3 regions of the Pseudochelatococcus lubricantis genome follow, and region 1 is predicted to be linked to each of the others. Evidence: predicted binding sites of a transcription regulator. Region 1 holds the regulator's gene; each other region holds the start of a gene.
What was found. Region 1 encodes LexA, which represses DNA repair genes until DNA is damaged. Its sites were predicted from a motif close to TGTTCNNNNTGTGTTCNG; they were not measured.

Region 1 (4,763 bases):
GGCGCCCTGGCATGTACATTGGCGGCACGGACGAGAAGGCGCTGCACCACCTGTTCGCCGAAGTCATCGACAACGCCATGGACGAGGCGGTGGCCGGGCACGCGAGCTTCATCGAGGTGGAACTGGAGGCTGACGGCTTCCTCAGCGTCACCGACAACGGCCGCGGCATTCCCATCGACCCACACCCGAAGTTTCCGGACAAGTCGGCCCTCGAAGTCATTCTCACCACCCTGCATGCCGGCGGCAAGTTCGATTCGAAGGCTTACGAAACCTCGGGCGGCCTGCACGGCGTGGGCGTGTCCGTCGTCAACGCGCTCTCCGAAAAGCTGGAGGTCGAGGTGGCGCGCGGGCAGACGCTCTACCGGCAGGATTACGCGCGCGGGCTGCCGCTCGGCCCGCTGCAGACGGTGGGGCGCGTGCACAACCGGCGCGGCACCAAGGTGCGCTTCAGGCCCGACGCCGAAATCTTCACCGCGGGCTCGCGCTTCGACCCCGCCCGCCTCTTCCGTATGGCGCGCTCCAAGGCCTTCCTGTTCGGCGGTGTCGAGATTCGCTGGCGGTGCGCGCCGGCGCTGCTGGCCGGCAACGACAAGGTTCCGCCCGAGGCCACCTTCCGTTTTCCCGGCGGCCTGAAGGACTATCTCACGCAGGAGATCGAAGGCCGCACACTCGTCGTCGACGGCCTCTTTTCCGGGCGCATCGACAAGTCCGGCGGCGACGGCAGGCCGGGCGGGCACGGCTCGCTCGAATGGGCTATCGCCTGGTATGCGGAGGACGACGGCCATGTCGCCTCATACTGCAATACCATCCCGACACCCGAGGGCGGCACGCATGAACAGGGCCTGCGCAACGCCCTGCTGCGCGGCCTGCGCGACCACGCCGAGCGTGTCAACCAGAGCAAGCGCGCGGCCCAGATCACGGCGGAAGACGTCATGGTTTCCTGCGCGGCCATGCTGTCCGTGTTCATCCGCGAACCGGAGTTCCAGGGCCAGACGAAGGACAGGCTCGCGACCGCCGAAGCTTCCCGCATCGTGGAAAGTGCGGTGCGCGACGCCTTCGACCACTGGCTCGCCGCATCGCCCCAGCAGGCGGGCCGCCTGCTCGACTGGACGGTGGACAGGGCCGAGGAACGGCTGCGACGCCGTGCCGAAAAGGACATCGCCCGCAAGACGGCAACCCGCCGCCTGCGCCTCCCCGGCAAGCTCGCGGACTGCACGAAGGCGGGGGCAGCGGGATCGGAGCTTTTTCTGGTGGAGGGTGATTCGGCGGGCGGCTCGGCCAAGCAGGCGCGCGACCGCGCCACGCAGGCCATCTTGCCGCTGCGCGGGAAAATCCTCAACGTGGCTTCAGCCGGACGCGATAAGCTCCTGCAGAACCAGCAGATCGCCGACCTCATGCTGGCGCTCGGCTGCGGCATTGGCTCCGCCTACCGCGGCGCGGATCTCCGCTACGAAAAGATCATCATCATGACCGACGCCGATGTGGACGGCGCGCATATCGCCTCGCTCCTCATCACCTTTTTCTGGCGCCAGACGCCGCGCCTCATCGACGAACAACATCTCTACCTCGCGGTGCCGCCGCTGTTCCGCCTGACCCACGGCGGCAAGACCGTCTACGCGCGCGACGAGGCGCACCGGCAGGAACTCATGCGCACGACGTTCAAGGGCAAGAAGGCCGAGATCGGCCGCTTCAAGGGCCTTGGCGAGATGCTGCCGGCGCAGCTCAAGGAAACCACCATGGACCCACGCAAGCGCACCCTGCTGCGCGTCGTCGTCGAGGAAGACGCGCGCCCGCAGACCAGCGATGCCGTGGAAAGGCTGATGGGCAACAAGCCGGAAGCGCGCTTCTCCTTCATCCAGGAAAACGCCGCCTTCGCCACGGATCTCGATATCTGACGCGGGGCGGCCGAATATCTCCGCGGGATGCCGAAAAAAGCCGCGCGGCGGAGGCAAGTTTTAACGATCATGCCGAATAGTGACGCTTGCGGAACACATTAAGAACTTGTATAGTGTTCGTGTTTCGTTTCATGGAATCCCGTTCCACGAAATGCCGCAGGGCGCTGATCCGGGAAGGATGTGTAGACCATGTTGACGCGCAAGCAACACGATCTGCTTCGTTTTATTCATGAACGCATGCGGGAATCCGGGGTTCCGCCTTCGTTCGACGAGATGAAAGATGCGCTTGATCTGCGCTCCAAATCGGGCATTCACCGCCTCATCATCGCGCTGGAGGAACGCGGCTTCATCCGACGCCTTCCCAACCGCGCCCGCGCTATCGAGGTGATTCGCCTGCCGGAGGCATTGTCCGCGCCGGTTCCGCGCGGGCGGTTCAGTCCCAGCATCGTCGAGGGCGGCCTCGGCCGGGACGGCGGCGCTGTGCGGGAAAGCGGACGCGAGACTGCGAGCCCGGTACGCGCCAGCGGGAACGTCTTGCGCGCCGCGGGCGAGCGGGTGAGCATCGATTCGGGTGAAGCGACGGCCGGCAACACGACGCAGATCCCCGTGATGGGGCGAATCGCGGCCGGCACGCCGATCAGCGCGATCCAGAACAGCAGCCACACGCTGGCGCTGCCGCCGGAGCTGCTGTCGTCGTCGGGGGAGCACTTCGCCCTTGAGGTGCGCGGCGATTCGATGATCGAGGCCGGCATTCTCGACGGAGACACGGTCATTCTGCGCAAGCAGGATATGGCGGAGACGGGCGATATCATCGTCGCTCTCATCGACGACGAGGAAGCTACCCTGAAGCGCCTGCGCAAACGCGGCTCCTCCATCGCGCTGGAGGCGGCCAATCCTGCCTACGAAACAAGGGTGCTCGGCCCCGACAGGGTGCGCATCCAGGGCAAGCTCGTCAGTCTGGTCCGCCGTTACTGAGGCGTATCGGGCAGCGAACACGCGAGCAGGCGTCTCTTCCGGCGCCATTCTCCGCAAAGCTTTGATTTGGCAAGTCTTTTATTTCAACGATTTAGCTGATCAGATCATTCCACCTGATCGGAGTGTACTCTAGCGTCCTGCGGGCCGGCGCCAGGGCCGCCCTTCCCCGCCGGCCACATTGCTGTCATGCGTGCTTTCCACGATCAGTCCGCCATTGCCGGATGTCAGCGCGATGGCGCCCAACCGTTGCAGGTCTTCGCGATCGATCACATAGGCTGCGGCACAGTCTGGCGGCGTCTGGCGGGGCGTGATCAGCAGGGCGGCGCGCCTGCAATCCTCGGCGAGCGCAGCGGGGTCGCGGGTGAAGGCGACGCTGCGGCCATCGGCGAGCCGGGCGACGCAGCCGAACCTGTCGCAGGCGACGTTGTGTTTGAGCGCGGGATCGTCCGCTCGGCGCCCGTCGCCGTCCGCCTTCAACCACTGCTCGACGACGAAGGCGGAAGGATTGCCGAGGATGACGAATCGACCGCCGGCGCTCCGCACGGCGGCGCCGCGTCCCTCGCGGTCGATGCGAACGTCGGGCCGCGCGGGCGCGGCGGCAAACGCAACACCGACCGCCACCGGCAGAACAGCGAGCCACCGCAGCGGCGTCGACCACAGGCAGGCCCAGAGCATACCGAAGGCGAGCAGCGAAAGGGCGCCGACGCCGAAAGCCGGCACGACGACAACAGCGCCGGGAAAGCCGGCGGCGATCCGCGCGCCCGCCAACACCGGCACGGCAGCGAGGCCGGCGAGATGCCAGAAGGGGCCATCGAGACCGAGCGGATAAAGCGCCACGGCAAGGAAGGAGAACGGCATGACCACGAGTTCGACGATGGGCAGGCCGAAGGCATTGCCCAGGATTCCCCACGGGTTGAAGGTCTGGAAGTGATAGGTGCTGAAGGGCCCGGTCGCGAGCATCGCCACGACTGTGGTCATGACGCTCATCACCGTCATCCGGTAAAGCCGCCCCTGCCGCCCGTCGGCGGAGGACGCACCCGGCGGCCCGCCTTCCCGCAGTGGCAGGGCGTTCGCCGCCGGCTCGGGGTCATCCCACCGCTCGAAGAGCGCGATCAGTGCCGCCACGCCGGCGAACGACATCTGGAAGCTCGGACCGAGCATGGCTTCGGGCTGCAATGTCAGGCACACCAACGCTGCGAGCGCGAGGTTGCGCATGGAAAGCGCCGGCCGATCGGCGAGAATCGCACCCATGACGATCAGCGTGACGCACAAAGCCCGCAGGGTATCGATTCCCGCCCCGGAAAATACGCAATAGCCGCTCGCGCCGACGATACCGATGACGGCGGCGATTTTCCGGATCGGGTAGCCGACCGCAAGGCCGGGAATCAGCGCAAGCGACAGGCGGGTGAGAAAAAAGAGCGTGCCGGCGACGAGCGTCATGTGAAAGCCGCCGATGGAGACGACATGGTAGATGCCGGCGGCGCGCAGCGCCTCGTTGGTCTCGTCGGCGATAAGTCCCCGCTTGCCCGTCACCAGCGCGGCGACGAAGGCCGCCTCCTGCCCTCTCACCCGCGTCTCGTGCGCCGTTTCCGCGCGCTTGGCACGGGTTGCCGGTGCCCGCTCTTGCCCGCCGGCCGTCTCGACGATACGGTCCGTCAACAGGTTGCGCTGCACGTCGATCCACGCCGCAAGCCGCGTAAGCAACGTCGCGTCTGCTGTCGCGGAACCGTTACCTTCGGGAAGCCGCAACGGTCCCGTCGTCGAGCCGACGGCGCCGATACGGCCGAAAAACGCATCCCGCGCGAAGTCGTAACCGCCCGGCCGCGCCGGTCCGGGCGGCGGCACGAGCCGCGCCGTCACCTGAATGCGTGTACCCGCTTCTATCTTGACGCC
Region 2 (4,763 bases), on a different contig from region 1:
CCTCGATTCCCTGGCGCGTGAAATCAGTGCGCGGCAACTCCTGCCCGCATCCGCCGGGCTCGTTTGCCTGGCGCTGTACGTCCGGCATGCCCGACGCCGGCCGGATCCGATTCTCGATATCGACCTCTTCCGCTATCCGACATTCCGTTCGAGCCTGCTTGGCGGCTCGCTGTTCCGCATCGGTTTCGGCGCGGTGCCCTTCATGCTGCCCCTGCTGATGCAGGAGATATTCGGGTACACGCCGCTGGAGTCGGGCGCCATCACGTTCGTCTCCGCGATAGGGGCGTTCGGCATGCGCGCGATGACGCGCAATGTCCTGCGTCGCTTCGGCTTCCGTTCCGTGCTGTTGTGGAACGCGCTGCTTGCCAGTTTCTGCACGGGCCTTTTCGCCACCTTCGCGAACGACACGGCTCCGCTGGCGATGATGCTGGTGATCTTCCTTGGCGGCGTGTTCCGCGCACTGCAGTTCACCAGCATCAATACGCTGGCCTTCGCCGAGGTGCCGGATGCGAAGATGAGCCACGCGACCTCGCTCTCGCAAATGGCGCAACGCATATCGCAGGGCACCGGTGTCGCGGCCGCCGCCGCGTTGCTCCATTTCAACTCCGGCGGTGCGGGGCAGTTGACCGCCACGGCGTTCGCCACGTCCTTCGTCATCATCGCCCTTGTTTCGGCGGCGTCATGCATATCGTTCTTCTTTCTGCCGAAAACGGCGGGCGACGGGCTTGCCGGGCGGGAAGGGGAGGCGGACTGAACTGACGCCCGTTTGACGGTGCTCACGCCGGAAACGTTCAGAAGATCGGCAGGGCCAACTGGCGCGGTGCCTCCGGTGCCTCGTGTACGTCCCCGAGCGACGACAGCGTGACGCCGAGCAGGCGGATGCCCTTGGGTGTGGGAAACAGCGGGGCGAGCAGGCTGTCGACCGTCTGCGAGATGGTGACCTGCGTATCGACGGCGGCGGGCAGCGTGTGGCTGCGGGTGATCTGCTGGAAATCGGCGTATTTCACCTTGAGGGTAATGGTGCGGCCGCGGATGTTATTGGCCTCGCAATGGCGCCAGAGCTTCTCGATCAGCGGCCGCAGCGCGTCGCGCGCCTCGCCGGGCGTGAACAGGTCGGTGTCGAAGGTATCTTCGTTGCCGATGGACTTGCGGATGCGGTTCGGCTGGACGGGGCGGCGGTCGATGCCGCGGGAAATCCAGTAGTAGAACGTGCCGGCCTTGCCGAAGTGCTCCTGCAGGAACGGCAGGGTGCGGGTGCGCAGGTCGAGGCCGGTGGCGATGCCAAGCCGGTTCATCTTCGCCGCCGTCGCGGGGCCGATGCCGTGGAAGCGGCCGACCGGCAGCGCCTCGACGAAGGCCGCGCCCATGCGCGGGGTGATGACGAACAGGCCGTCCGGCTTGTTCTGGTCTGAGGCCAGCTTGGCCAGAAACTTGTTGTAGGATACCCCGGCGGACGCGGTGAGCGCGGTTTCTGCCTTGATTTCGGCACGGATGCGCTGCGCGACTTCGGTGGCACTCGCAATGCCGCGCAGGTTCTCGGTGACGTCGAGATAGGCCTCGTCCAGCGACAGCGGCTCGATCAGTGGTGTATATCCGGCGAATATCCGGCGGATCTGGAGCGAGATGGCGCGATAGGTGTCGAAGCGGGGCGGGACGAAGATGAGGTCCGGGCACTTGCGCCTGGCGGTGATGGAAGGCATGGCGGAGCGCACGCCGAACCGGCGCGCCTCATAGCTCGCCGCCGCGACGACGCCGCGTTCGCGGGAGCCGCCGACCGCGACTGGCCTGCCGCGCAAGTCGGGATTGTCGCGCTGCTCGACCGACGCATAGAACGCATCCATGTCGATATGGACGATGCGCCGCAGCACGTCCGGGGCTTCGCAGCTGTCGGCGTCGTTGCCGGTCATCGTCCCATCCGGGTCACGCTTTCCCGTTCCGGTGAACATCGCGTGAGGACCATAGCAGGAACGGCGCTGCATTTCACGATTCGTATCGCGAATGACAGGCCGTCACCGGCTGTTCGTCCGCCGGATTTGATGGTAGACGGGTGACCGGCCCACGAGGCGCGCGGAGTTTCTTACCGCATGTCGCGCCCGGCCGATGCACTGTTTCGCCGTTTGATTTTGTTCCTATTGTTTCGCGCCAGGCACAAGTCATTTCACATTTGTGCCAGTTGCTATTCATCCCGGCGCGGGGGAGATATCTTTCCAGGCATAAGAATCCGGAGGCAAGGATGGCTAGGATAGATCGTTACGGTTTGGCGATAGACGAGAAGCTCCACGACTTTCTGGTGAAGGAGGCACTTCCCGGCACCGGCGTCGATGCGGATCGCTTCTTCTCCGGCTTCTCGCAGATCGTTCACGATCTCGCACCGAAGAACCGCGAACTGCTTGCCAGGCGCGATGCCCTTCAGGCGCAGATCGACGACTGGTATCGCAAGAACGGCGCGCCCACCGATCAGGACGCCTACGAGGCTTTCCTGCGCGAGATCGGTTACCTGCTGCCGGAAGGGCCGGACTTCGCGGTTTCGACCGGCAACGTCGATCCCGAGATCGCCGAGATCGCGGGGCCGCAGCTCGTCGTCCCGGTCATGAACGCCCGCTATGCGCTCAACGCCGCCAACGCCCGCTGGGGTTCGCTCTACGATGCGCTCTATGGCACCGACGCCATTCCGGAGACGGACGGCGCGGAAAAGGGCGCGGGCTATAATCCCGTGCGCGGCGCGAAGGTCATTGCCTGGGTGCGCGATTTCCTCGATCAGTCGGTGCCGCTCGCCGGCGCGAGCTGGACCGCGGCCGCCTCGTTCTCCGTGGCCGGCGGCAAGCTGGCCGTCGCGCTGCAGGACGGGCGCACCGTGGACCTCGCCGAGCCCGCGCAGTTCGCCGGCTATCTCGGTGAAGCCTCGTCGCCGACCCGTCTGCTTCTCGCCAGGCACGGCCTGCATATCGAAATCCTGATCGACGCCACGACGCTCATCGGCAAGGACGACCCGGCGAAGATTTCCGATGTCTGGCTGGAATCGGCTATCACCACGATCATGGACTGCGAGGATTCCGTCGCGGCTGTCGACGCCGAGGACAAGGTCGTCGTTTACGGCAACTGGCTGGGCCTGATGAAGGGCGACCTTTCGGAAGAGGTCGCCAAGGGCGGCAAGACGTTCACCCGCCGCCTCAATCCGGATACGGAATACAACGCGCCGGACGGCTCCGGCTTCATGCTGAAGCGCCGTTCGCTCATGCTGGTGCGCAACGTCGGCCACCTGATGACCAACCCGGCCGTGCTGGACCAGGATGGCCGTGAAGTGCCGGAAGGTATCCTCGATGCGCTGGTGACGGGGCTCATCGCCATCCACGATGTCGGGCCGCAAGGTCGCCGCCAGAACTCGCGCGCCGGCTCCATGTACGTGGTGAAGCCGAAGATGCACGGGCCGGAGGAGGTCGCCTTCGCATCCGAAATCTTCGCGCGCGTGGAAGACGTGCTCGGCCTGCCCGCCAACACGCTCAAGATGGGCATCATGGACGAGGAACGCCGCACGACCATCAACCTCAAGGCCTGCATCCGCGAGGCGCGCGAGCGCGTGGTGTTCATCAACACCGGCTTCCTCGACCGCACCGGCGACGAGATCCATACGTCTATGGAGGCCGGTCCCATGATCCGCAAGGGCGACATGAAGCAGGCGACGTGGATCGCGGCCTACGAGAACGCGAATGTCGACGTCGGGCTGGCGTGCGGCCTCTCCGGCCATGCGCAGATCGGCAAGGGCATGTGGGCCATGCCCGACCTGATGGCCGCGATGCTGGAGCAGAAGATCGCCCATCCCAAGGCCGGCGCCAACACCGCCTGGGTGCCGTCGCCCACCGCGGCTACTCTGCACGCGACGCATTACCACAAGGTCGATGTGGCGGCCGTTCAGGAAAGCCTCAAGAGCCGCCCGCGCGCCAAGCTTTCCGATATCCTGTCCGTGCCGGTCGTGCCGCGTCCGAACTGGACGGCGGAGGAAATCCAGCGCGAGCTGGACAACAACGCCCAGGGCATTCTCGGCTACGTCGTCCGCTGGGTGGACCAGGGCATCGGCTGCTCCAAGGTGCCGGACATCAACAACGTCGGCCTGATGGAAGACCGGGCGACGCTGCGCATTTCCGCCCAGCACATCGCGAACTGGCTGTATCACGATGTCGTCAGCGAGGAGCAGGTGCTTGAGACCTTCCGGCGCATGGCGATCGTCGTCGACGGTCAGAACGCCGACGATCCGTTCTACACGCCGATGGCGAAGGACTATGACGACTCGATCGCCTTCCAGGCCGCGCTCGATCTGGTGCTGACGGGCCGCGTGCAGCCGAACGGCTACACCGAGCCGGTGCTCCACCGCCGCCGGCTGGAGCTGAAGGCGCGGCGGGCCGGATAAGGGCCTGCCTTTCGATTGACCTTTCACCCCGGAAACGGACACCGTTTCCGGGGTGATGTTTCTTATGCGGAGAATTTCCGCGCACCGGCGACGCACACCACCACGCCGAGCGTCACGGCCAGCATCGCTCCGCTCACGGTCTCGTGCAGCAACATGGCCGCGAGGCCGAGGCCGAGGAACGGCTGGAGCAGCTGGAGCTGCCCGACGGCGGCGATCCCGCCCAGCGCCAGCCCGCGATACCAGAAGACGAAGCCGATCAGCATGCTGAACAGCGAGACGTAGGCCAGCCCCGTCCACGCGGGCGCGCCCACCTGCGCGAACGACCCCGGCATGGTGAGAACGGCGAGCGGCAGCATGA
Region 3 (4,763 bases), on a different contig from region 1:
TCCATGCCGGAAACCCGCCCGCGCCCGAGACGATCGGCGCGCCCTCGGACGAGGGGCGCGGCACGCAGTTGAGCTTCGCCATGCTGCTCAACCTCGCCGCCGTCGCCAACTCCGAGGACAAGACGGTGCTGTGGGGCTTCATCCAGCGCTACGCACCCGGCACCTCGCCGGAAAACCATCCGCAGCTCGATCGGCTCGTCGGGTATGCCATTAATTACTTCCGTGACTTCGTGAAGCCGGCCAAGAACTACGCCGACCCGACGGACGCGGAGCTGGATGCGCTGGAGGACTTGTCCGCCGAACTCGCGCAGCAGACGGGCTCCACCGACGCAGAGGCGCTGCAGAACGTTGTCTACGAAGTCGGCCGCAAACATTTTCCCGATACCAGCGGCAAGACGAAAAGCCCGGACGGCCGTCCGGGCGTCTCGCAGACATGGTTTTCCACGCTTTACCGTATCCTGTTCGGTGAGGAGCGCGGCCCGCGTTTCGGCTCCTTCATCGCGCTCTACGGCGTCGCGGAGACGCGGGCCCTTATCGCGGTCGGCCTTTCCGGCGAACTGAAGCGTGCGCACGAGGCCTTTCTGAAGGAACGCGGGAAGGCCTGACGGCCACAGGACGCGCATCAGAACAGGCTCAACTGTTCGGCGGCCTTCGGCGCGCCGCGGAAGAGATCCGTGCGCAGCCGCGGGTGGCGCTTGAGGTAGCCGATACGCTGCATGGCGAGTTCGAAACGGCGGGCGATCAGCGCCGCGTAGGGGCCGGTGCCCGTCATGCGCTCGTTCCAGCGCGCATCGTAATCCTTGCCGCCACGCATGGAGCGGATGAGCGACAGGACATGTCTCGCCTTGTCGGGGTAATGCGTCACCAGCCATTCGGTCACGAGATCGCGTACCTCCAGCGGCAACCGCAGCAGCACGTAGCCCGCTTCCCGCGCGCCGGCTTCATGCGCCTTTTCGAGAATGGTCTCGATCTCGCTGTCGTTGATGGCCGGAATGATCGGTGCGACCATGACGGAGACGGGAATGCCCGCCTCGCCCAGCTGCCGTATCGCCGCTAGCCGCCGGTGGGGTGCTGCTGCGCGCGGCTCCATGGTGCGCGCGAGCTTTCCGTCGAGCGTCGTCACCGAAATCGCGACGCAGGCAAGGCCTTGGCTCGCCATCGGCGCGAGCAGGTCTATGTCGCGTGTGACGAGCGCGGATTTCGTCACGATGCTGACTGGATGCCCCATCCGCCCCAGCACTTCGAGAATGCCGCGCATCAGCTGGTACTGGCGCTCGATCGGCTGGTAGGGATCGGTATTGGTGCCGATGGCGAGCGTGCGTGGTGTGTAGCCGGGCCTCGACAGCTCCTTTTCGAGCAGGATTGCGGCATCGGGCTTGGCGAACAGCCGCGACTCGAAGTCGAGCCCGGGCGAAAGCCCGACATAGGCATGGGTGGGGCGCGCGAAACAATAGACACAGCCGTGCTCGCAACCGCGATAGGGGTTGATCGAGCGGTCGAACGGAATGTCGGGCGAGGCGTTGCGCGTGATGACGGTGCGCGCCTTGTCGACCAGCACGTCGGTCCTGAGCGGCGGCAGCTCGTCCGGCTCGCCCCAGCCGTCGTCCATCGCCTCGCGTTGCGCGGGCTCGTACCGGCCAGTCGGATTCGATACCGCGCCGCGCCCGCGCTGCAGCCGCGGACTAGGCGGCAGAGGCCCGTCGCCCGGCGGAAGTGCGCCGCGCCGTCCCTCTTCCACGATGCCGTCAGCTTCCAGGCAAGCCATTGTGCGCCCTGCGTTCTCGAACAAAGATAGCCCTTAAATAGAACATAAAATGAACTCTGTAAAGGGGGGGGTGAGGTGAGGGAGAGGTGCGTATCCGCTCGCAGTTCTCTCCGCACGACAGCCAAAAATAATAGAAGTTATATAATGTTATTTTACAATATAAGTATCCCATGCGCTAAATTATAAAATCAATAAATAAAATTTATCAATATAATTTAATATGTGAAAACATTAAAATAATTTTATTTAAGTTAATTTCAGAATATATAGTTTATAAAAATATATGATAAATACGCAACTGACGATGTCTTGTCAGGTGAATAAAATGATGATACTCGATTTTTGCCATTTTTGATAGAACGTATAACATAGTTTCGCTGTATCATAATGTTGTTATCAGGAGAGAATCCGTGTTAAAAAGAGGAGATTTGAATTCAATAAAGTTTATATGCGCCGATATACCATTAAATTTAAAAAAATATCCAATTAAAGAATTATTATATGCGTTCAAAACGCTATCAGATACAAGGGACGACGTGAATCTGGTTCTCGCCGGGCGGCGCGATCCGGCGGAGCCGTTTTCGGTCTGGAACTATCTCGATGAAAGCGGTCTCGTGGATCGCGTGCAATTCTTGCCCTACTACGAGCGATGCGATGCTTTTCCTGTAAAGAAGGAAGACTGCGATCTCTGGGTTGGCCGTGAGACACCGGCCTCACAGCTTTCCGCTGAGCGGCTTCTGGAGGCCGTTCAGGACGATCGCCGGCCGAGAGAGAAGGTTGCGTTGTTCGTGACCAGCTTTCATCCCCTGAAGTTTGAGGGAAATTCAGCCCTCATGCGTCAGTGGCTCGCATATCTGAAAGAGGCTGACTATCGTATTCACGTCTTATACTATGGAATCGATAAGGAAACGATAGATGAGACTGTAAGAAGGCGCGCCGGCGGTGAGTATGATCTGTACAGGGAGATCGATGTCTCCACGCAGCTCGTAGGTGGCAACCGGAACGGCGTGAATGTGCACGTTGACGACTGGTGTGGGCGAGAGTTGCTCGACGGTGTTGCCGATCTGGTGGCGTGCTTCGAGTACGATGTGGCGATCGTCAATTATCCGTTCATGTCAGCAGTATTCGATGTCATAGCTTCTTATACAAAGAAGATACTGCTGACGCATGATAGTTTTGCCGATCGGAACAGGCGGCTTCTCGCCCAGGGGTACCCCGAAGCGAGTTGGGTCAGCCTTGACCATCGGGGCGAGCGGGCCGCGTGCGAAAGGGCCGACGTCGTCGTTGCGCTGCAGGAAGATGAGGCCGATCACTTCAGAGGGCTTGCCGGCGAACGCGCGGACGTCGTGACCGTGGGGCCGATACCGACGGCGATTTCGTTCAAGGCGCCGCCGCCTGCCGCGAAACTGCGGGTCGGGTACATCGGATCGGGCAATTACGTCAACGAACACAACCTTATCGCCTATCTTGAGGCCTGGCGCGAGAGCCCCCTTTTGCAGGAAGGGGCCGAACTGCTTATCGGAGGAGGCGTGTCGCTGTCGCTTGCGTATTACGCGCCGGCGGAGTTGCTCGCCGCCACCCGGCCCCGGATGCTGGGCAGGATGGATCACGTCGCTCGGCTGTTCGAGATGTGCGATGTGGTCATCAATCCTGAGCGCGGCGGGACGGGCATCAAGATCAAGACGCTGGAAGCTATGGCGCATGGCTGCGCGGTCATGACAACCGTGGCCGGCGGCGCCGGCATCGGCAGCGCGAGCCGGTTCCACTCCGCTGCGGAGGTGCGCGATCTTGCAAGGCTGACAGAAGACCTTGTCGTCGATCGCGGGCTTCTGGACACCGTGCGGCAGGATACCGCCATTGCTTATGAAGCCTATGTAGAGCGCCATCATTCAGCCATGCAGGATCTGCTGGGGCCGATAGACGGCCGTCGCCGGCGTCCGCTCATCCGCCAACGGCGCAGCCCGGTGCCGAGACTTGTCGTACCGCCCTATGTCAAGGCAACCGCGACGGGCTATCAACTGGACGAGTTCAGGAAATTCTTAGACCGCATCGATGTGCGCGGGAAGCGCGTGCTTGAGATCGGCAGCGACTTTCATCTCGCGACGGCCCGTCTTTTCGCGGCCAATGGCGCTGAATCCGTCATGGCGACGAACATCGGCGACTGGCGTAGTGGCGAACCACTGCCCGCCAGAGTGAGGTTTTCCGTCGGCGATGTTGCCGAGGCGGAACTGCCCGAACATGGTTTTGACATTGTCTACGGCATTGCAATTCTTGAGCATATTCCGGACATGTCGCGGGTGGCACGTGCCATCAGGCGAGCCCTGCGTCCCGGAGGTATCGCTTACTTGCAGGGGTATCCGATCTGGACGGGCAGCCTCGGGCATCATGTCTGGGTGGATCGGGGGCAGATCGCGGCGGCGGAGGGGGTGCCGCTGGCGCAGGATGTGTCCAGTGAAGATGTTGCCTACAGCTTTGCCAATCCCGACCATAACCCGATACCGGACTGGGCCCACCTGACTCATGCACCGCAGGAACTGAGGGAACTTCTCATTGCAAGGGGAATGCCTTCCACGCATGCGGAAACCGTTATCCGATGGGTTTATAATCTGGACAAGCAGAGTACAGGGTCGTGTTCGAACTTCATGTCGCCCAGTAGCATCCTGGCCGCACTGAAAGCTAAGTTCGCCGTCGAATTCAAGGAGATTACGTCCGCAAAGCCGGAAAACGCGGAATTTAAAAAGGCTCTTGAGCATCATTCCGAGTTCGATTTGCAGACGTTGGGGCTTGAGGTCTGGCTGTCTGATTCCTTCGCCAATCTGCCCTCTGCCTACGACGATGTACCGACGGTGTCGGTCGTCATTCCGGTCTACAACGTCGAAGAGTACCTTGAGGATTGTCTGCAGAGCGTCCTGACGCAGGATATGCAGGACATCGAAGTCTTGCTTGTCGACGACGCATCTCCGGACGGGTCGCGCGCTGTTGCGGAGCGCATTGCGGC

Region 2: a site for LexA is predicted at 1,953-1,970, ahead of dinB (DNA polymerase IV). Genes of this name have one in related genera too.
Region 3: a site for LexA is predicted at 1,804-1,821, ahead of ACFFJ7_RS15300 (PA0069 family radical SAM protein). Genes of this name have one in related genera too.

The regions. Positions count from the first base shown of each region.
Region 1 is NZ_JBHLXC010000002.1:1,112,238-1,117,000, reverse strand. It holds gene parE (DNA topoisomerase IV subunit B) at 1-1,895, shown strand, start outside; gene lexA (transcriptional repressor LexA) at 2,085-2,870, shown strand; gene ACFFJ7_RS07830 (ComEC/Rec2 family competence protein) at 3,000-4,763, opposite strand, start outside.
Region 2 is NZ_JBHLXC010000012.1:57,380-62,142, reverse strand. It holds gene ACFFJ7_RS15865 (DHA2 family efflux MFS transporter permease subunit) at 1-754, shown strand, start outside; gene dinB (DNA polymerase IV) at 792-1,907, opposite strand; gene ACFFJ7_RS15855 (malate synthase G) at 2,234-4,405, shown strand; gene ACFFJ7_RS15850 (DMT family transporter) at 4,468-4,763, opposite strand, start outside.
Region 3 is NZ_JBHLXC010000010.1:41,210-45,972, forward strand. It holds gene ACFFJ7_RS15295 (lysine--tRNA ligase) at 1-605, shown strand, start outside; gene ACFFJ7_RS15300 (PA0069 family radical SAM protein) at 623-1,765, opposite strand; gene ACFFJ7_RS15305 (glycosyltransferase) at 2,302-4,763, shown strand, end outside.